DNA from 2 places in the Fictibacillus sp. 26RED30 genome. Region 2 is predicted to be linked to the other one. Evidence: predicted binding sites of a transcription regulator. Region 2 holds the regulator's gene; the other holds the start of a gene.
The links. Region 2 encodes Rex, which represses fermentation and respiration genes when NADH is low (regulators of the CRP and FNR family bind a similar motif). Its sites were predicted from a motif close to TTGTGAAATATTTCACAA; they were not measured.
Positions count from the first base shown of each region.

Region 1: a site for Rex is predicted at 2,951-2,968, ahead of qoxA (cytochrome aa3 quinol oxidase subunit II). Genes of this name have one in related genera too.

Region 1 covers NZ_JACZDV010000004.1:1,284-12,818, forward strand. The annotation lists gene qoxB (cytochrome aa3 quinol oxidase subunit I) at 1-1,873, opposite strand, end outside; gene qoxA (cytochrome aa3 quinol oxidase subunit II) at 1,892-2,872, opposite strand; gene IHV11_RS18105 (L-cystine transporter) at 3,281-4,633, opposite strand; gene IHV11_RS18110 (hypothetical protein) at 5,010-5,171, shown strand; gene IHV11_RS18115 (ABC-F family ATP-binding cassette domain-containing protein) at 5,312-6,868, shown strand; gene IHV11_RS18120 (nuclease-related domain-containing protein) at 6,910-7,887, opposite strand; gene IHV11_RS18125 (ABC-F family ATP-binding cassette domain-containing protein) at 8,126-10,033, opposite strand; gene putP (sodium/proline symporter PutP) at 10,453-11,535, shown strand, end outside.
Region 2 covers NZ_JACZDV010000009.1:4,454-15,988, reverse strand. The annotation lists gene groL (chaperonin GroEL) at 1-1,306, opposite strand, end outside; gene groES (co-chaperone GroES) at 1,408-1,692, opposite strand; gene IHV11_RS20580 (CPBP family intramembrane glutamic endopeptidase) at 1,939-2,652, shown strand; gene IHV11_RS20575 (YdiK family protein) at 2,649-2,852, shown strand; gene IHV11_RS20570 (hypothetical protein) at 3,044-3,235, opposite strand; gene tatC (twin-arginine translocase subunit TatC) at 3,310-4,092, opposite strand; gene IHV11_RS20560 (twin-arginine translocase TatA/TatE family subunit) at 4,105-4,287, opposite strand; gene IHV11_RS20555 (redox-sensing transcriptional repressor Rex) at 4,306-4,941, opposite strand; gene moaC (cyclic pyranopterin monophosphate synthase MoaC) at 4,987-5,490, opposite strand; gene IHV11_RS20545 (ABC-F family ATP-binding cassette domain-containing protein) at 5,913-7,853, shown strand; gene tsaD (tRNA (adenosine(37)-N6)-threonylcarbamoyltransferase complex transferase subunit TsaD) at 8,259-9,275, opposite strand; gene rimI (ribosomal protein S18-alanine N-acetyltransferase) at 9,272-9,721, opposite strand; gene tsaB (tRNA (adenosine(37)-N6)-threonylcarbamoyltransferase complex dimerization subunit type 1 TsaB) at 9,732-10,427, opposite strand; partial or broken gene tsaE (tRNA (adenosine(37)-N6)-threonylcarbamoyltransferase complex ATPase subunit type 1 TsaE) at 10,369-10,879, opposite strand; gene thiL (thiamine-phosphate kinase) at 10,889-11,535, opposite strand, start outside.

The sequences.
Region 1 (11,535 bases), on a different contig from region 2:
ACGAACGATAGATCAATGTTGCAAATACACCAATCATTCCGGCGATCGCCATCCACATCCAGTCGAATACCATTCCGAAGCCGGCAACAAAGAAGAAGGATGCCATGATGAATGGAACACCAGAGTTACTTGGCATATGAATCGGTTTAATATCTTCAGCTTTTAACTTCTCAACTTTTCCAGCTTGCTTCTGTCTCCAGAAGTGATCAAGACCTGTTACTTCAGGAATTTTAGCAAAGTTATAGAATGGAGGCATTGCTGTTGGAGTAGACCATTCTAAAGTACGGCCATCCCAAGCATCTCCAGTTGTTTCACGCTTCGCGTAACGGAAGCTGTAGTACATATTGTAAACAAGGATTAAGAACGCGATCCCCATCATGAATCCACCGATCGTAGATACCATGTTCAATGGACCCCAGCCAGACTCTTCGCTGTACGTGTAAACACGACGAGGCATACCGTCTAGACCAAGGAAGTATTGCGGGAAGAAACATACGTTAAATCCGATTGTAAATACCCAGAATACCCATTTACCGATACGTTCGTTCAGCTTGTAACCAAACATCTTCGGATACCAGTAGATTAAACCAGCGAAACAAGCAAATACTGTACCTGCGATCAACACATAGTGGAAGTGAGATACTAGGAAGTATGTGTTGTGGTACTGATAGTCAGCTGCTGCCATGGCTAGCATGACACCTGTAACCCCACCGATTACGAAGTTCACGATAAATCCGAGTGACCAAAGCATCGGCGTAGTAAATTGAATCTTACCTCTGTACATCGTAAACAACCAGTTAAAGATCTTAACCCCGGTCGGTATACCGATCGCCATCGTTGTGATGGAGAATACAGAGTTAACAAGTGCTCCTGAACCCATCGTAAAGAAGTGATGGACCCAAACCAAGAAACTGTATCCTGCGATTAAAAGCATAGACCAGATCATGGCTTTGTAACCAAATAGCGTTTTTCTAGAGAACGTAGAGATGATCTCTGAGAACATACCAAACGCCGGTAGAATTACGATATATACCTCTGGGTGGCCCCATAGCCAGAAAAGGTTCGCCCAAAGCATATCCATTCCCGCTCCTTGCAGAGTGAAGAAATGGCTGCCGAATAAACGGTCAAATGTCATAAGTGCTAGTGCTACAGTAAGGATTGGGAAAGCGAAAATAATAATTACCATTGTTACAAGTGATGACCAAGTGAACATCGGCATACGGAACAATGTCATTCCCGGTGCACGCATCTTAAGGATCGTAACTAAGAAGTTAATCCCCGTTAAGAGCGTACCAATACCTGCGATCTGCAGACCGAGCAGATAGTAGTTCTGTCCAGGTCCTGGACTGAGCTCGTTACTGGCAAGCGGCATGTAACTGGTCCAACCTGCTGATGGAGATCCACCAATAACGAATGAGATGTTGAACAACATCGCACCGATAAAGAACGTCCAGAAACTAACTGCGTTTAAATAAGGATAAGCTACGTCACGTGCTCCAATTTGCAATGGAACAACGACGTTAATCAAACCAATCAAGAACGGCATCGCCATGAAGATGATCATGATCGTACCGTGTGTTGTAAAGATTTCGTTATAGTGCTGTGAGTCGAGGAACTTAGCCTCTGGAACTGCAAGCTGTGTACGCATTAAGAGGGCATCTACCCCACCGCGGAACAGCATTAATACAGCGGAAACGATATACATGATACCAAGTTTTTTATGGTCAACTGTTGTAAGCCATTCGTCCCACAACCATTTCCACTTTTTATATTTAGTAAGATAGAACAGGATACCCACCATCGTTAATACGATGGATACGTCAGCACCATATATCATCGGGTCGCCTGTTACGAAAAATTCATCCCATTTCATATTGAAATGCCTCCTCTGTTAATGGGCATGAGAATCCCCATGAGACTCTGATTCTGATTCTTCTAGCTTCTTCATCTCTTCTTCACGCTTTTTCTTTTCTTCCTTCGCTGCTCTTGAGTGAGGAATCTTCTCTTCATAACCTAAACGTTCGCGAGCATCTAGCGCGTATTCAGCATTTGTAGCATGGTCTACCCAATCTAAGTGAGTAGAAGAGAAAGTCATTTCTTTCACGTGACCAGGAAGCATCAGCTTGTCATACTGCCCCTTCGAAAGTTCAGGAGCATCAGCCTTCGTTTCACTCGCCCATTTTTCAAACTCTGCATCAGACATAGCCATCACATCAAACGTATGATTAGTGAATCCTTCTCCTGTAAAGTTGGAGTTACGTCCTTCATACGTCCCTTGCTCATCAGCTTGCAGATAAAGCTCTGTCTCCATGCCAGCCATCGCATATTTCTGACCACCTAATTGAGGTACCCAGAATGATGCCATTGAATCGGCAGAAGTCAGCTTGAACAAAACAGGTCGATCTTCAGGAATATGAAGATAGTTAACTGTTTCAATATCTTGCTCTGGATAAGAGAATACCCATTTCCAGTTTACAGATGTTGCATGAATCACCAACGGCTTTTGATCTTTCGATTCTTCGGGAGGTCCTTCAAGAGAATAGATACTCTTTACCGTTGGAATCGCTAATGCAATAACGATGATGATAGGAATGATCCACCAAATCGTTTCAAGAAGATGACTTCCTTCATTATCTGGATCATAGCCTTTATGGTTTTTGCGATCACGATATTTATAAACAATAAAAGCAGTAAGTGCGTAAACAACTATTAGGATAAATAACATAAACCAGATGGAATACATGATCAGATCCCTCTGTTCTGCTCCTACAGGTCCTTTTGGATCTAAAACAATCATATCGCTGCAGCCGCTAAGCATAAATACGGCCATCAATAACCCGAATGTAAAAAACGGCTTCAACCGTCGCATCACCAGGTCCACCTTCCTTTCTCTATTTACAAGCATTTACTTTTGCCTAATAAAAAACGAACCAAGAGTGATTATAGAGCATTGTGAATTAAATCACAATGTAAAACATAGGCAAAAATTTAAATGACAAAAACCTTTGCTTTCATAGTACCAGAATCCTAATAAAAGTGACTCTATCCACAACAAATGTCACGATTACTTCAAATAAAGCTCACAACTTTATCACAGTTTTGACATAGAATGTTCACGATTTTGGAAGAGACTTCTTTCATTGGTAAAGACTCATGAGCTTTTTAAAAGTTCAGTTTTTACTTTTTACCCTAAACCCAGCCAACATACACCTGCCTATGTAAATTTTTCAAATAAAAAACGACCTTGCCGATATAGACAAGATCGCTCATTTTTTATATCTTATGCACTTACTTCAACTTGATTTTCGGTGTCATTGTAAACATTTGTATCAAGCTGATTTTGCACCTTACTTGTTAATAATCCTGATGTCATCGAACCACTTACGTTAACAGCGGTACGACCCATGTCGATTAATGGCTCAACTGAGATCAATAGACCTGCTAAAGCGATAGGAAGATCCATTGCGGAAAGTACAAGTATGGCCGCGAACGTTGCTCCACCACCAACACCTGCTACACCGAACGAACTTAGTGCTACGACTACTACAAGCGTCAACAAGAACGATGGAGACAACGGATCGATTCCAACTGTCGGAGCGATCATAACGGCTAGCATCGCTGGATAAATTCCAGCACATCCGTTTTGTCCGATCGAAAGACCGAATGAACCTGAGAAGTTTGCGATTCCGTCAGGCACACCCATGCTCTTTTGCGTACGAATATTTAACGGAAGTGCTCCTGCACTCGTACGAGAAGTGAAAGCAAAGGATAGTACCGGGAAAGATTTTTTCATATAAGTAATCGGGTTTAATCCTGCAAATGTTAAAAGCAATAAGTGAATGCCGAACATGATCAACAAAGCTACATATGAAGCAATAACGAACTTACCTAGTTTTGCGATTGCATCCATATCACTCAGTGCAACTGTTTTTGTCATGAGCGCGAGGACCCCATACGGAGTTAGACGCAGAATCAACGTTACTACTCTCATGATAACCGCATAAAACGCATCAACAATCTTAGCAAAAAGCTCTGCATGCTCCTCTTGCTTACGTTTGACTCCAAGATAAGCAACGCCCAGGAATGCAGCAAAGATAACTACAGCGATTGTCGAAGTCGGACGAGCTCCTGTGAAATCTAAGAATGGGTTAGCAGGTAATAATGAAAGAACCTGTTGTGGAAGCGTCAGATCTTTTACCTCTGCAAACGTACCTTCCATCTGCTCACCACGAGCCGTTTCTGCATCTCCTTGCTCGATCTGCACAGCTTCAAGATCAAAAACCGTTGAAGTTGCAATTCCGACAACTGCGGCAATTGCAGTCGTACCTATCAAGATTCCTATGATCAATCCACTAAGTTTTCCGATGTTTCCTTTTAAGTTCAGACGCGTAAACGCTGAAAGGATTGAAATAAATACAAGTGGTACAACGATCATTTTTAAGAACGTTACATAACCGCCACCGACTAGATTGAACCAGTCAGTCGATTTAGCAGCAACCTCAGAGTCTGCTCCATATCCGTACTGAAGTCCGAGTCCGAACAAAATTCCTAGACCGAGCCCCGTAAAAACACGCTTAGAGAAAGAAACGTGCTTTTTTTGCATGTAATACAAAACACCCAATAGTATAAGCATAATTGCAATATTCAATAAAACTAAACCAGTAGTCACCTACAAGCCCCCCTTTAGTTAACTAAATTAAATTAATACAATTAAACCCATCTGTCAAGTAGGGATTACGAGCAGGATATTTTTAGCAGCCACCTCCTCAAACAAAAAATGACAAGCTTTAAGAAAAAGTAGCGAGTCATTAGTGTGTTTATGCTTTAGTCACAGGTGAAATATTTAGTTGTGATTCAGATATATTCAACTTAAAACTAAGATATGCTTGTTTTTGTAACAAATTCTTAATACTTGGTACTAGATATAATATTTTCACGTATTTTATTCCATTCATAATCACACCTCTTCATGGGCAAAATATTCTCTAAAGAGATGAGGAGTGAAATATATGGCACGCGGAAAATCGTTCGAACATAAAAAACAAGGTCATCCAGGAAAGTTTCCTGATAACACCCTTCAAAATCGCCTGGTTGAGAAGTCTGATGAAACGGATTCAGTGAACCTTGCAACAAAAGAAGCATTCAAGAACCGAACTGGTGAACAAGAATAGATCGCATCATGGCACACTTGGAAAATCTTCCATGGGTGCTTTTTCTTTTTTAAGATTACGTATGCACCTATTGAGTTCCTTCCCCATTCAATACTATAATCAAGAGGGTACAAATTACTGACAGAAAAGGTGTTATATAGATGAGTATTTTAACGGTGCAAGGCTTAAGCCACGGTTTCGGCGATCGTGCCATATTTAATGATGTTTCCTTCCGCCTGCTTAAAGGTGAGCACATCGGTTTGATCGGTGCAAACGGTGAAGGTAAATCAACATTTATGAATATTATTACAGGCAAACTAAAGCCTGATGAAGGTAAAGTAGAATGGGCAAAAAAGGTACGTGTAGGCTATCTTGATCAGCACACGGTCCTTCAAAAAGGCATGTCTATCCGCGATGTCTTGAAAAGTGCATTCCAATACTTGCTCGACATGGAAAACGAAATGAACAGCATGTACGAAAAAATGGGTGAAGCAACACCTGAAGAGCTTGAAAAGATGCTTGAAGATGTTGGTGTCATTCAAGATACATTAACAAACAACGACTTTTACGTGATCGATGCTAAAGTTGAAGAAATCGCGCGCGGACTTGGACTTGATGATATCGGTCTAGACCGTGACGTACATGATTTAAGTGGTGGACAGCGTACGAAAGTTTTGCTTGCAAAGCTTTTATTAGAAAAGCCAGAGATTCTATTGCTAGATGAGCCAACAAACTATCTGGATGAACAGCACATCGAGTGGCTGAAGCGTTATTTGCAGGAGTACGAAAATGCGTTCATCTTAATCTCGCATGATATTCCTTTTTTAAACAGCGTTATCAACTTGATCTATCACATGGAAAATCAGGAATTAAACCGTTATGTAGGAGATTACGATCACTTCAAATCCGTTCATGAGATGAAAAAATCCCAGTTGGAAGCAGCATTTAAGCGTCAACAGCAAGAGATTGCCGGATTGAAGGATTTTGTTGCACGTAATAAAGCACGTGTTTCCACTCGAAACATGGCAATGTCTCGACAGAAGAAACTCGATAAAATGGATGTTATTGAACTAGCCAAAGAAAAGCCAAAGCCAGAGTTCAACTTTAAAGAAGCTCGCACGCCAAGCAAACTGATCTTTGAAACGAAAGATCTTGTTATCGGTTATGACGAGCCACTTTCTAAACCGCTGAACCTGCGTATGGAACGCGGCCAAAAAATTGCTCTAGTCGGTGCTAACGGTATCGGTAAAACGACATTGCTAAAAAGCATCCTTGGTGAGATCACGCCTGTTGCGGGTTCCGTTGAGCGCGGTGAAAACCTAGAGATCGGTTATTTCGAGCAAGAAGTGAAGTCAGCGAACTATAATACATGTATCGATGAAATCTGGAGTGAATTTCCTGGTTTCTCACATCATGAGGTTCGTGCTGCTCTCGCGAAGTGTGGTCTAACGACTAAACACATCGAGAGTAAAGTTGAAGTACTAAGTGGTGGAGAAAAGGCGAAGGTTCGTCTATGTAAGCTAATCAACCACGAAAACAATGTTCTCGTTCTCGATGAGCCGACAAATCATCTAGACGTAGAGGCGAAAGATGAATTGATGCGTGCACTGAGAGCTTTCAAAGGCAGTGTGCTGTTAATCTCCCATGAACCTGAATTTTATAAAGAAGTAGCAAATGACGTCTGGAACTGTGAAAGCTGGACGACGAAAGTGTTTTAATTCTGAGACCCTCACATTGGTGGGGGTTTTTATTATGTAGATTATTTGGGCAGAGGGATGGTATAGGTTGCTGCTTTTCTTGAGCCATTTGGTTTTAAATCCATTGCACGGAGAATTTTATACATGCTAGTAGAGGAATTAAGATGCAAGAAGTTTCGTAATTCTTCATTTTTAACTTGAGGATTTATCAAGAGTGCGTAATCATAAATTGCTTTTATATGCGCATCAGCATTCTTGTTGGAACATGCTAAACAAAGCCAGTGTCTCATTTCTCTTTTCATAGGTAAGTTATCACAATTAGGGCAAACAACTCCTGTAGCTATGTCCTCTTTTTTTATCTCATATTGTTTTAAAACATCTATATTTATCTGTTTATGATTCTTTATCAAAAGTTTACTCAATTTTTTTATATCTTTTTGAGATAAATAATGTTGTGTATTATTTTCCGTTAAACCCTGAACCGTCCGAATCAAGTCTTTGCCTCTAACAATTTTATTATGAATTTTCTTATATGAAGGAGAAATTTTTATAACTGAGTGAATGTTTGTTATTACAACCAAATAAAAGATAGGGATATCAGCAAACTTATGAGAGGAAAGCCACTCCTTAAAACATGAAGCTTGAAATTCAACTTGTATAATCGGATCAGGAAAAGCTTCTTCAATTCCGTTTCTGGTGCGAATTACTTGGTTGAATTGATGGTCAAAATACAGGTTTCCTATTAAGTTCTTCACTTCAATTATTAAACAATAGTGTGGAGTTATGATGAGAGAATCAAGCTGGAAGTATAGTTTTTGCGTTTTATCTCTGGGGAGCCTTAAATCGTGGAAGATATAGTAGTTTTCTTGAGGTAAATCAGTTAAATGATAATCAAGAGACTTCTCTCCATTAAACCCAGCATTAAATTTCGCCCTATCACTTAGAATATCTGGTTTTTTGGGGAGATTAAGAGGCATTCTTTCTAATAATGAATCTAGTTTGAAAAGTATTAATGGTTTTGTTCTTTCTTTTACTATCAAATCATCACCTCACACTTAATTTCCTTATAAAAATTCAACGATTGCCACTAATTTTCCTCTCATGAAAAGGAGAATTTTTTTATAAGTCCTCATAAAGATTTATAAGTCTTCAAAAAAATTTATAAGTCCTCAAAGGATTTTATAAGTCTTCAAAAATTTTTATAAGTCTTCACCCCAATTCTCCGCTTTTACAGCGTAAAAAAACACCTCCTGCTAACAGCAAGAGGTGCCCACCTAATCAACTATCCAACTCTTCCACTAACAGAGAAAGCTCTTCCCATCGCTCCATTGCGGCTTCAAGCTCGCTCTCCACTTTTTTCTGCTCAGCCATAAGCTCGCTGATCTTGCCAAAATCGCTTCCTGCAGCAACAATTTCTGCTTCATAATGCCCTTTTTTCTCTTCTAAGTTCATGATTCGTTCTTCAATCGTATCCCAATCTTGTTGATCTTTGTACGACAGCTTTTTCTTCTTTTCTTTACGATGCTGTCCAACTGTTTCCGTCGGTTTTTCAGAGGCTTCTTTCTTCACCGCAGCAGCCATTTCATCACGCTCTTTTTTCTCATCCATGTAGTCCGTATAGCTGCCTTGAAACCTTACAACCTCTGCGTTCCCTTCGAATGCGAGAAGATGATCGACAACCCGGTCTAAAAAGTAGCGGTCATGGGAAACCGTCAACACTACACCAGGAAAATTTTCTAAATACTCTTCTAGAATCCCTAACGTTTGAATGTCGAGATCGTTTGTGGGCTCATCCAAAAACAGAACGTTCGGCTCTTCCATTAACACTTTGAGCATGTATAAGCGGCGTTTCTCTCCACCTGATAACTTCCGAATATACGTATATTGCATATAGCGTGGAAACAGGAAACGTTCGAGCATCTGTTCAGCTGTAATCGACTGGCCATCTACTGTCGTGATGACCTGTGCCGTTTCTTTGATATAATCGACAACCCGCAAGTTTCCGTCGAGCTCTTCGTGATCTTGTGTGTAGTAGCCAATCTTAACCGTTTCCCCTACTTCAACAGAACCAAAATCAGGAGTCATTCTACCTGCTAACATATTTAACAAAGTAGTTTTCCCGCTTCCGTTTGGCCCGATGATTCCAAGTCGTTCACCCGGAACGATCAGATAGTCGAGGTTTTTAACTAGCTCTTTTCCATCTAAACTTTTACTCAACCCTTCAACTTCAATCACTTTTTTACCAAGTCGTTGAGACCCGATCGCAAACTCAACAGAGACCTTAACTGCTGGACCAGTTTCTTCCTGCAAACTCTCTACACGTTGAATTCTAGCTTTTTGTTTCGTCGTTCGTGCTTTTGCACCACGTCGTAACCAGGCTAACTCGCGGCGTAAAGTATTTTGCCGCTTATCTTCGTTCTGCAGAGCGATTTCTTCTCGTTCAGCCTTTTTCTCCAAGTATGTTTCGTAATTTCCCTCATATACATATAGCTTCCCATTATCGAGCTCGAAGATATTGTTAGTTACGCGGTTTAAAAAATACCGGTCATGGGTAACCATCAGTAAGGCGCCTTTATAGTTTCCTAAGAACGTTTCTAGCCATTCAACTGTTTCATTATCAAGATGATTTGTTGGCTCGTCCAAAATGAGCAAATCAGCAGGTTGAATGAGTGCTTTTGCAATCGCTACTCGCTTCTTTTGTCCACCGCTTAAATGCTTCAATTGACGAGAAAAATCACGAAGACCAAGCTTAGTAAGCACTGTTTTCGCGATGGTGTTTGCTTCCCATGCCTCATTTTCATCCATCTTTTGCTGACTGCTCATTAAACGCTTTAACTTCTTTTCGTTGGACGGATCCGATTCCAGATCGAGTAAGGCTTTCTCATATTCACGCATCGTCTTCATGATGAGAGAATCTCCATAATAAATCTGGTCTAAAACGGTTAATTCTTCATCAAGTTCTGGCTCTTGGGCCACATATTCGATCTGAAATGAATTCGCATGTGACAGCGTGCCTCGCTCAGCTGGTTCGAATCCTGCTATTGCTTTCAATAATGAAGACTTACCGGTTCCGTTCGGGCCGATGAGGCCAATTCGTTGCTTGTCGCTGATTGAAAAAGTGATATTGTCAAACAGCGTTTTTTCACCATATGTTTTATATAAATTTTCAACTAATAAAATACTCAAAACCATATCATTCCTTAGGCTAATGTCTTTGTTTTCTATTGTATCTTAACCGTGTCAGAATAGCATCTCTCGGTTATGATTTGCATTCTTTTCGGAATTTTTGTTATAGTGATAAACATGTTCTGAAAAGAAGTGGGCACGTTTTTTGCTCAAAACGGATGCCACCTATTTTCAATTCACACATCGGCTTTGCTTTTTTCTTGTAGTTGATGCTGGGTTCATTTAATCCAGCAAGTTTTTTAAATGCGTTTTTCGACCGCGCTTTTGACTTCAAGTTTTTTTCTGCTATTCCCCGCAAGCTCTTTTTGCAAATAAAAAGCTCTAAGAAACAACCTGCCAACTTTTTCATAAACAAGTCATCCGTTGAGCAAACTAACATGACCCATTTCATGAAAAAAGAAAAGGAGAGAAATTTTTACATGCAAACAGGAGTTATTATTTCTTTAGTTATTTACATGGCCGGTATGCTTTATATCGGGTACTGGGCTTACAAAAAAACATCTGATTTAAATGACTACATGTTAGGTGGACGAGGACTAGGTCCTGCTGTTACTGCACTTTCAGCTGGCGCATCTGATATGAGTGGTTGGATGATGATGGGTATTCCGGGTGCGATGTTCACTGACGGAATAAGCAGTATTTGGATCGCTGTTGGACTCACGATTGGTGCATATTTAAACTATCTTCTAGTAGCACCTCGCCTTCGTACGTATACAGAAGTTGCGGATGATTCCATTACAATTCCTGATTATCTTGAGAATCGCTTTAATGATACACAGAAAATTCTACGTATCGTTTCAGGGCTCGTTATCATTATCTTCTTCACACTTTATGCATCTGCTGGACTTGTTTCTGGTGGTAAGCTGTTTGAAAGTGCATTCGGTACAACTTATCTAACTGGTATGTTGATTACGGTTGGGGTAGTTGTAGCTTATACACTATTTGGTGGATTCCTTGCAGTAAGTTGGACGGATTTCGTTCAAGGCTGTATCATGTTCATCGCATTAATCTTAGTGCCAATCGTTGCATTTACAGACATTGGTGACTCACAAACAGTAATTGACACAATTCGCGGTGTTGATCCATCCCTTCTTCAAGTATCAAAAGGATTGACCACTCTTGGATTAATCTCTTTACTAGCTTGGGGATTAGGTTACTTCGGTCAACCACATATTATCGTTCGTTTTATGGCTATCACATCTGTTAAAGACATTAAAACAGCAAGAAGAATCGGTATGAGCTGGATGATCATCTCTCTTATCGGTGCTTCTCTTACAGGATTGATTGGTGTAGCTTGGTTTGCTAGAGAAGGAAGAGAACTTGCTGATCCTGAAACAGTATTTATCGAATTTGCGAATCTGTTATTCCATCCGCTGATTACTGGTTTCTTATTAGCTGCCATACTAGCTGCAATCATGAGTACCATCTCATCTCAGCTGTTAGTAACTTCGTCTTCTGTGACCGAAGACTTTTATAAGCAATTCTTAAAGAAGAATGCTACT
Region 2 (11,535 bases):
CTGTTAACTCGTCGCCAGTCGCTTCTACTTGAGCGATCGCTTTTAGCACGTTAACTAGAGCTGTACCACCACCGGATACGATACCCTCTTCAACCGCTGCACGCGTAGAGTTTAGTGCGTCTTCGATACGAAGTTTGCGCTCTTTAAGCTCAGTTTCTGTAGCTGCACCAACTTTGATTACCGCTACTCCACCAGCTAATTTCGCTAAGCGCTCTTGTAATTTTTCTTTATCAAACTCAGAAGTTGTTTCTTCGAGTTGTGCTTTGATTTGGTTAACACGAGCTGCGATCTTAGAAGAATCTCCAGCACCTTCAACGATTGTTGTGTTTTCTTTTGTAACCACAACTTTAGAAGCTGTACCAAGCTGCGTGATGTTCGCAGTCTTAAGGTCAAGACCTAGCTCTTCAGTGATTACTTCACCGCCAGTTAAAACTGCGATGTCTTCTAGCATTGCTTTACGGCGGTCACCAAATCCAGGAGCTTTCACAGCTACTGCATTGAATGTTCCGCGAAGCTTGTTAACTACTAATGTAGCAAGTGCTTCACCTTCAACGTCTTCAGCGATCAACAATAGAGATTTTCCTTGTTGAACCACTTGCTCAAGTACTGGAAGGATTTCTTGGATGTTCGTAATCTTCTTATCTGTGATAAGGATGTACGGGTTCTCAAGCTCTGCTTCCATCTTGTCAGAGTTTGTTACCATGTATGGAGATGCATATCCGCGGTCGAACTGCATTCCTTCAACCACTTCAAGCTCTGTTGTGAATCCTTTTGATTCTTCAATCGTGATAACGCCGTCGTTTCCAACGCGCTCCATCGCTTCAGCAATCAATTGTCCTACTTCTTCGTCAGCTGCAGAGATCGCCGCAACTTGTGCGATAGACTCTTTGCCTTCGATTGGTTTAGAGATCGCTTTTAGTTCTTGAACAGCAGCAGCCGTTGCTTTTTCGATCCCTTTACGAAGTACCATTGGGTTTGCTCCGCTTGTTACGTTCTTTAATCCTTCACGGATCATCGCTTGAGCAAGAACTGTTGCAGTTGTTGTTCCGTCTCCTGCTACGTCGTTCGTTTTGCTCGCAACTTCAGCTACAAGCTTAGCACCCATGTTTTCGAATGCATCTTCAAGCTCGATTTCTTTTGCGATTGTAACACCGTCGTTTGTGATTAGAGGAGAACCGAATTTCTTCTCAAGCACAACGTTACGTCCTTTTGGTCCAAGTGTTACTTTTACAGCGTTTGCTAGTGCATCAACACCACGAAGCATTGAGCGGCGTGCGTCTTCACTAAATTTAATATCTTTAGCCATGTAAAAACCCTCCCATTAATTTTAAAAGTTAGTGACTTACATATGCTTTATGTTTGATTTATGTAGCTTCAAAACTTTGAAGCTTCCAAGTTACCTAACGTTTAGCCTACGATCGCTAATACGTCAGATTCACGAAGAATCAAGAATTCTTTACCTTGGTACTTAACTTCTGTACCAGCGTATTTTGAGAAAATAATCGTGTTGCCTTCAGAAACTTCTAAAGAGATACGCTCGCCGTTATCCGTTACACGGCCCGTACCTACAGCAACAACTTTTCCTTCTTGAGGCTTTTCTTTTGCTGAATCTGGCAATACAATGCCGCTTGCAGTTTTTTCTTCACCTTCTACAAGCTCAATAATAATACGGTCACCTAGTGGCTTTAACAAGTGAAACACCCTCCTTAAATAGTTAAAAGATTTCTTATTAGCACTCTTTGTTAGTGAGTGCTAACTCCATTTCTAATAATAAATAAAACTAAAAAATTTTGCAAGTGAGAAATATAAATTTGAATCCAATTACCCGCAAATTCGATATCCTCGCGAGCCCTGCCTATTCTATGTTAAAATAGGTAAGCATATAAAGAGGTATAAAACGTAATTATTTTTAGGGCTGTACGTAAAGGAGAAGGTAATTTGAAGAAAAAATATTGGTGGATCATCTTCATATATATCGTGATGCAATTCTCAGGTTACATTGGGATTCCACTGTTAAATGAACTTGGTGTTCCTAAAAATCAACTTTTTGGAATGTGGGGAACGTTCAGCTTTATTGCGGCTCTTGTTATTATCCTTTACATGCTGATCCCTGAAATGAGAGAACGCCACCGAAATACTAAGCGCGTCTCAAAAGGATCTGCCGTTCTATGGTCGATCATCGGTATATTCATGGCGTACGCCGCTCAAATTATCGCGAGCATGATCGAGATGAACCTGTTCGGTATCCAACCTGGATCGGAAAACACGAAGCAACTCGTTGAAATCGTGAAAAACGTTAAATATTTTATGATTGTAACGGCCATCGTTGGGCCAATACTAGAAGAGATCATCTTCCGAAAGATTATTTTCGGATCTCTTCATAAACGCTTTAATTTCTTTATCTCTGCTTTGATCAGTTCGTTAATCTTTGCTGCTGTTCATGCGGACTTCACACACTTACTAATCTACACGGCAATGGGCTTCACGTTCGCTTTTCTGTATGTGCGAACGCAACGTCTTATCGTACCGATCGCGGCACACGTTGCCATGAACACGCTCGTATTGATCGTTCAAGTATTATTTGCCGATAAAATCAAAGAAATGGAACAACAGCTAGAAACAGCGCAATTGATTATTGGAGGACTATTATGAAGACATCACCACTGTTTATGGCATTTTTATATCTAGGGATCGGAGTCGTCTTTACGTACTTAGCCGTTCATTACGCAAGCGAGTACGGCATGACAAGCTTCTGGACGATCATCACGATGGTCGTAGCAACCTTCGATTACGCCAATGCCATCCGCTATTTCGCATTAAACAGCCACTTGAAGAGAAAAAAGAAGAAATAATATGAGGGAACTGCTTCTGATGGAGGCAGTTTTTTTGTTTGCGAGGGTGTTTTTGTGGTGCTTTTTGAGGTTGGCCAGTGACGGAGGTGGGATTGGATAGATTATTGGCTGGTTTGGACAGATTATGTTGGAGATTAGACAGATTATTTGCTGAAATGGACAGATTAATCTCCGAATCCGACAGATTATCATCACCAGCACCAAAACGGAGGCTGTTCATTACTTTTGGTGGCAGCTAAATAGCCCGCCAGCCACCTCAAACGATGCTTACTGTCGACTTCAACGAAAATACTGTCCACTTTTTGAGTTTTACTATCCACTTTCGAAGAAATACTGTCCACTTTTTCACATTTACTGTCCACTTCTCCATTTTTACTGTCCACTCCCACTCTCCCATACCACAGCTTCACTCCAACCACACAAAAAAGAGGATTCCCCACGTGGAGTCATCCTCTTTTTAATCATGATACATAGCTTCTGCTTGTGCTTCTCGTTCTTTTACGAGTGCTTCGACTTCCGCTTTCATTCGTTTTTTATAAGCTGCCTTCGAAATGATGATGCTGATTTCGTATAATAGGATCAGCGGGAACGTGACCATTAAGTGAGACAGCAGCTCTGGCGGTGTTATCAATCCAGCTACTACTAAGATCCCAAAGTAGGCTACTTTTCGTATGCTCTTGAGGAGATCAGGTGTTACGATTCCGAGTCGAGTCAAGAACATGATCAAGACCGGGAACTGGAACAACAGTCCGAACGGCAGTGTGATGTTGAATAGGAATGAGAAGTATTCCTGAATTCCGTATTCGCCTTCTACACTAAGTGCCACAGCGACATTTCCCATAAAGCTGACAACGAACGGAAACAGAATAAAGTACGAAAATGCGAGTCCCGTTAAGAAGAGCATGAATGCGATCGGGATGTACATGAGCGTTACTTTTCGTTCGTTCTCATAAAGCCCCGGGCTGATGAATGCCCAGAGTTGGTACAACACCACTGGTGCGGATAGGACGAGCCCGATAAAAAAGGCAAACGTCATATACACGTTCAGTGGATCGGTTAGATGAAAAGCGTTCATCTGAATGTTCTTTGCGATTGGATCACTTTGCAGATATACGATCACGGGCTTGGCTAAGAAAAATCCAGCGATCAAGAATACGAAGAAAGCTAGGATCGCCCACATGATGCGCTTTCGTAATTCGCCAATGTGACCGTATAGCGACATATTTTTTTCAGAGGTCATAGACAAACATCCTTACTTCTTCAGTTGTTCGCGTTCCTTTTTGCTGTCATCTTCTTCGTCCATCATGCCTTTTGTAGCATTCTTGAACTCGCGAAGCGTTTTACCTGCTGCTTTTCCTAGCTCAGGCAGCTTTTTCGGTCCAAACATAACAAGAGCTGCAAGTCCGATTACCGCGATACTTCCTGGTCCTAACATAACGATTACCTCCTTGGTTTAAGAATAGTTTTTCATAAAATAAACAAGCGATTGCAATTCAACAGCTAAATCGATGTGATGAACACGAATCTCTGGTGAGACGGTCAATCGTGCGGGTGTGAAGTTTAAGATGCCAGTTACACCTGCGCGCTCTAACTGATCTGCGATCGGTTGAGCCGCTCCGACTGGAACAGTCAAGATCGCAACATCAATACCTCGGTTCTTCAGCTCTTGCTCGATGTCTTCTGTGTGATAGATCGGAACTCCAGCAATTTCGCTGCCGATTTTAGCTTTGTCTACATCGAATGCGACTTCTATTTTGGTATTGTTATTTTTGGTGAAATTGTAATGTAAAAAGGCAGTACCTAAGTTACCTACTCCGATTAATGCTACGGTAGTCGTTTCATCCTGGTTCAACGTTTTCGCGAAGAACGACAGCAGATAATTAACATTGTAGCCATAACCCTTTTTGCCTAATGCGCCGAAATAAGAAAAATCTCTGCGGATCGTCGCAGAATCTACTTTAACAGCTTCGCTTAATTCAGCAGAAGACACCCTTTGTTTACCGGAAGATGATAAGTTTTTCAAAAAACGATAATACAAGGGCAGCCGTTTTGCTGTTGCGTGTGGTATTTTTAACTGATCTTGGTTCATATTTGGAGCCCTCCAAGTGTAGAAAGCTTATCTAATCCTATTGTATCATATTTTGTCAGGGCTTGAAGAACGTAGAAAGTCCCCATTCTTGCCTCCTGTTTTCGATAAAAGGTATGTAGGCCCGATCACCATTCCCTTATCCGCTGCTTTACACATATCATAGACGGTTAACGCTGCTGCAGAAGCCGCTGTTAACGCCTCCATCTCAACGCCGGTGCTGCCTTTCGTTTTCACTTCGACTTGAATGTTTAATTTATACATATTGTCCGCCAATTCATCCCATGAAAAAGACAGATCAACGCCAGTTAGTGATAACGGGTGACACATCGGAATCCAGTCAGAGGTCTTTTTGGCAGCCATGATTCCAGCGATCTGCGCGACGGCTAGAACGTCCCCTTTTTTAAATCCGTTTTCTTTGATCTTAAGGAAGACTTCTTCAGAAACCGTTACCCCGCTTACCGCTACGGCTGTTCGGTGAGATGTTTCTTTTTCCGAAATATCAACCATGCGCGCACGGCCTTCTTCGTTAAAATGGGTAAACTCTGTCATAAAACCCCTCCTCATGATGAATATACACGAAACCGCTTTTATTGTCGTTAAGATTTTACTTGTAATTATTGCAAAATGTTGAACATTCCCTTTGTTGGCGCGAATCTCCAAACTACGCTAAACTACTAGTTAGACAGGGTTTAAATGTTTATTTAAGGGCTGATTGTATAAAAGCATGCTTATGGAAGTAGTTGTTCTCCGCTCCAGGCACTTCGCTTTCCGTGGGGCAGGCGGTGAGCCCCTTGCCGCTTTGCGCCATTAAGGGTCTCACCTGACCGCTTGTCCCACAGGAGTCTCGTGTCTTACGCTCCAACCAACTTATCAATGAAGCATTTTTTCAGCATTGTTCAAAAGCAACACACTTTTGAAACAAGTCAATTAAATAAATAAAACCACCCGTTTTTCATAGAGGTGAAATTATAATGATTATTTTACAAGTTCAGGACGTTACGAAGTCTTTTGGCGCGGACGTTATTTTATCGAATATAAAACTAGAGGTTCAAAAGGGCGAGCGGATCGCTCTTGTTGGGCGGAACGGTGCGGGAAAATCTACGCTGCTTCGGGTGATTACTGGTGAGTATTCCTATGATTCTGGTCATGTCATGATTCCGAAAGACGTGAAGACTGGTTATCTTGCACAGGATGCGGGGCTGGATTCGGATGAGTCGATCTGGAACGAGATGCTCTCTGTGTTTGAAGACCTTCGTAAAAAAGAGAAAAGACTGCGTGAGATGGAAGCGCGCATGGGCGATCCAGAAGTGATTGCGAATGAAGCGGAGTATGAACGTCTCCTGAAAGACTATGATGCGCTTCAGGTTACGTTTAAAGACGAAGGTGGCTATCAGTATGAAGCGGAGATACGTACGGTGCTTCACGGCTTTCAGTTTGCCGATTTTGATCGCGATACGAAGATCAACACATTAAGTGGTGGACAAAAAACGAGACTCGCACTCGCGAAGCTTCTTTTAACAAAACCAGATCTACTCATTCTCGATGAGCCGACGAACCACTTAGACATCAAAACACTAACGTGGCTCGAGCAATATTTGCAGAGTTATCCCGGCGGTATCTTAATCGTCTCCCATGACCGGTATTTCCTCGATAAAATCGTAACGACCGTTTATGAGGTTTCGAGAAAGCGATCTTACCGTTTCACAGGGAACTATTCAAGCTATCTAGAACAAAAGGCGGAGCGCTTTGCTCAAGAGATGAAAGAGTTTGAGAAGCAGCAAGAACAGGTTGCAAAGTTGGAAGATTTTATTCAACGCAACATCGTGCGTGCTTCGACCACGAAACGTGCACAGAGTCGTCGCAAACAGTTAGAGAAGATGGAATTGAAAGAGCGGCCCGCTGGTGCAGAAAAGTCTGCTAGTTTTTCTTTTGAGATTGAAAGACAAAGTGGGAACGATGTGCTGAAACTTGAGAACGTGAGCACAGGATATGAAGATGGCGAACCGTTATTTAAGAATGTATCGGTAGCGGTTAACCGCCAGGACAGCGTCGCGATCGTTGGACCGAACGGAATCGGCAAATCGACTTTATTAAAAGTGATACGTAAGCAGCTGCCGCTCATATCGGGCGATATACGTTACGGCAGTGGACTCATGATCTCTCACTATGATCAGGAACAAGCAGACCTGCATTCACGCAAGACCTTGTTGAACGAGCTATGGGATGACTATCCGGAAAAAACGGAAAAAGAGATCCGTTCGATCCTTGGCCAGTTTCTGTTTAGCGGTGACGATGTGTTGAAGCTTGTAACAGAGCTGAGCGGTGGTCAGAAGGCTCGACTTGCTCTAGCGAAACTTATGATGGAAAAAGGAAACCTTCTTCTGCTGGACGAGCCGACAAACCATTTGGATCTCGACAGCAAAGAGATCCTTGAACAAGCTCTGATCCATTATCCTGGTACGATTCTTTTCGTATCGCATGACCGTTATTTCATCAACCGTATCGCTACAAAGGTCGTTGAACTCGCACCAACAGGGGTGACCGAGTATCTAGGTGACTACGACTATTACACCGAAAAGAAAAACGAGATGAAAGCACGTGAAGAAATTGCCGCTCGCCAGAAAGCTGAGAACGCGGCTAATACTCCTTCTTCCAACCAAGGGAACGGTGCAAAGAACTCGATCGATAAAGAAGCGAAGAAGCTCGATCGTAAAAGGCAGCGCCGTATCGAGGAGATTGAGGGGCTGCTAGAAGGACTCGAAACGAAAATCACGTCGGCCGAAGCTGAGCTTTGTAAACCTGAGGTCTTTCAGGATTATGAAAAAACGCAAGAATTTCAGTCTCAGCTTGATGCTTTGAACGAAGAGATGGAAACGTTGATGGAAGAATGGGAAGAACTTCAGAATGCTTAAATTGAAAGCTGATATCCTTATATAGTGGGATATCAGCTTTTTTTATTCATCTTCAAGTTGGTCTTCGCACATTTCGACATTGCTTCTACACATTTTACAAACAATTTCACTAAGCAAAAGCCCAAAAACCTCTTAAAAACGTTACTACTATAAAATCTTATCCACAGTTCGACCTGTGGATTTTGCATTTTTTGACGACTTATCCACTTTATCCACACGAACATGTGTATACATGATGTGAATTGTGTATAACACAAACCCTTGGTTTCAAATGTTTCAAAACCATTGTCCACATTATCCACAAAGCTGTGTATAACTTTTCCACAAAAAAGAAAGGTTTTTGTGTCGATTTCTGTCGATAACTAAAAAAGCTCTTCTCCTCATTAAAGGAAAAGAGCTTTTTACTTATTGAGCTTCTAAATCTAACCCCGGTACACCGTTTAACGCCATATCTCCACGCGTTCCTTTTTGGTACGCTACACTCCCTGCAGCTCCGATCATGGCAGCATTATCTGTGCATAAGTGAAGTGGAGGAATGACAAGGTCGTACTTCGTTTCATTAAAACGGTTCTCCAACATGTGACGAAGTCCTTTGTTTGCCGCTACTCCTCCGGCTAAGAGGACTTGTTTTACGTTATATTGTTCTGCAGCACGGTATGTTTTTTCCACAAGTACATCCACAACACTCGCTTGGAAGCTCGCAGCCAGGTCTTCAGGCTTGATCACTTCTCCGCGTTGTGTAGCATTATGAACCGTGTTGATCACAGCTGACTTTAAGCCACTGAAGCTGAAATCAAGGGATTCTGGCTCTAGCCAAGCGCGAGGCAGGTCGATGTTTGCTTCTCCCTCTTGTGCGAGCTTATCGATATGAGGACCGCCTGGGTATGGCATGTTAAGCGTTCGCGCTACTTTATCGTACGCTTCACCTGCTGCGTCGTCTCTTGTTTCACCGATCACTTTGAACGTGCCGTGCTCCTCCATCAGGACAAGCTCTGTATGCCCGCCTGAGACGATAAGAGATAACAAAGGAAACGTCATTTCTTTTACGAGTCTGTTCGCGTAGATATGCCCTGCGATATGATGCACAGGAACGAGTGGCAGACCATGTGCGAAGGCGAACGCTTTCGCTGCGTTAACACCGATCAAAAGAGCACCTACGAGTCCTGGTCCTTCTGTTACCGCAACAGCCGTGAGATCTCCTGGCTCTAACTCCGCTTGCTTCAACGCTTCTTCAATCACGACTGTAATCTCTTCAACATGATGGCGTGACGCCACCTCAGGCACAACGCCGCCAAAACGTTTATGACTCTCAATCTGTGACGCGACAACGTTTGCCAACAGTTCTGTACCGTTCTTCACAATCGCTACTGCCGTTTCATCACAGCTTGTTTCTATCGCTAATATCAATTCATCTTTTATCATAATTCCACCCACATCACTAAAGCATCTTCACCATTATCGCTATAATAGTTTTTCCGGATACCGCCTGCTTCGAATCCTAGTTTTTTATATAAATTCTGTGCAACATGATTACTTACGCGTGCCTCTAGAGTCATCGATACAGCGCCATGCATCTTCGCGAGCTTGATCGCTTCTCTCATGAGCATCTCCCCTAGCTTTCTCCCTCTATATGAAGGAAGAATCGCAATGTTCGTAACATGCGCCTCGTCCATAACAAGCCATATGCCGCAATAACCGACCGGCTGAAAGGAGTCTTCGATGACGAGGTAATGAGCGAACTGGTTCTCAACAATCTCTCTGTAAAAAGCTTCTCGGGACCATGGAACAGCAAACGATGCTTGCTCGATTCCAAGGATATCATCTATGTCGCTTACTTTTGCCAGTCTAAATGTATAAGGCTCTCCCATCAAATCCACCCTACTTCCCCTGTGACTTCAGCCAGTTCACTTCTGCTTCTGCCAACTGAAGATAGCTTGGAGTAAACGAATGGATATCAACCGGTTCGCTCGTCATACCGATACGTCCGAGTTCGCTTGGACGCGGATTGTGATCAGATACTTGTCCAAAAACAGCTTGATCGCCCAACACGTTCTGAATCGTCTCTTTGTGCAGAGGTAAATCGTTCCCGACGAATAATATCTTTTTATCTAGCTCTTGAAGCTTGTCCAACCAATCTTTTAATAAGATGATCCCGTCTTCCCAAAGATTTTGAAACTCTCCTGAATCATTTCTTCCGTAGAGGCCCGTAAAGAGCTGCGTGCGGCGCGCATCAAATAAAGGAACAGTATAGCCATCAAAGTATTTTCCGCTCTGAGCAAGTACTTCTAAGCTCGAGATCCCAACGAGTTCTTTTTTTAGCGTCCACGCAAGTGTCTTTGCGATCGTTACACCGATTCTAACACCTGTATAAGATCCTGGCCCTTTCGCCACCACGATGCGATCGAGTTCTGCAGGTTTTACCCCGGTCTCTTTTAATACTTCTTCAATCGCGGGCATCACTCGTATCGAATGATTCTTTTTTAAGTTTGTAATATACTCACCGAGCACTTTTCCTTCATCCAATACCGAGATCCCCATCACAAGATTGGATGTATCTATTGCAAGTACTTTCATTACATAATCTCCTTAACGCGTTCTTCGTATCTGCTTCCGATAGGTTTTAATTGAATCTCGCGCTCATCGTCGCCTTTATGTGAGATAACGAGTTCAAGTCTTTCCTCTGGTAAATAGTCTTCTATAAATACGGCCCACTCGACCACACAAACGCCTTCTCCCGAAAAGTACTCGTCAAACCCTAGATCTTCATCAGAGTCTTCTAACCGGTACACGTCCATATGATATAGCGGCAGTCGACCGCTGTATTCTTTAATGATGGTAAAAGTAGGAGAGTTCACTGTACGGGTCACTCCAAGTCCTTTTGCGAGCCCTTTTGTAAAAGTCGTCTTTCCCGCTCCAAGATCTCCAGCCAGTGTGAGTACATCTCCTTTTTGAAGAATAGAGCCTAGCTTTTCGGCAAAAGACATCGTTTCTTCCGCTGACTTTGTTTCAAAATGATAAGTACTCATGACTTCCCCTTACCTTTCCCTAAAATGATTAAATCCTTTTTTCGTGAGAAGTTCAGGCTTCTCGTCCTGTTTGTGAAGATAGACCTCAGCCTTACCAGCTTCTCCAACTTTTCCGATTTCATAAAGCGGCAGCCCATGTTGTTTGAATGTATCTGACAGCACCTTAAAATCTTCTTCTGACGCCGTCCCAACCAGCACATAGTCTTCCCCACCAAACAACTGGTGGTTGAGCACGTCCGCCTCTGGTAAATCTCTTAAGGACTCACTAACGGGTAAGCTGTTTCTTTCTATATGAATGGAAACGTTACTCGCTTCAGCGATCTCATTCAACTCATTCGCCACTCCGTCACTAACATCGTTTAAGGAGATTCGAAAACCGCTTCCTGCGAGAATTCTTCCCTGTTCGATATGAGGGATTGGCATCTGATGCTGCTGTATCCATATTTCTTCATTTGCCGCAAATGCAGCCTGTCTTGTTTTTTCTAATAAAACAGAAAGCCCTGCCGCTGATTCTCCCGTTGTTCCTGTTACAAATACAGAGTCTCCTGGTCTCGCGTTACTTCTTAATAAAGATCTACCCTTTTCTACTTTTCCAATAACCGTCACTGATAATACTAACGGCCCTTTTGTAGAAACGGTATCTCCGCCCATAAGAT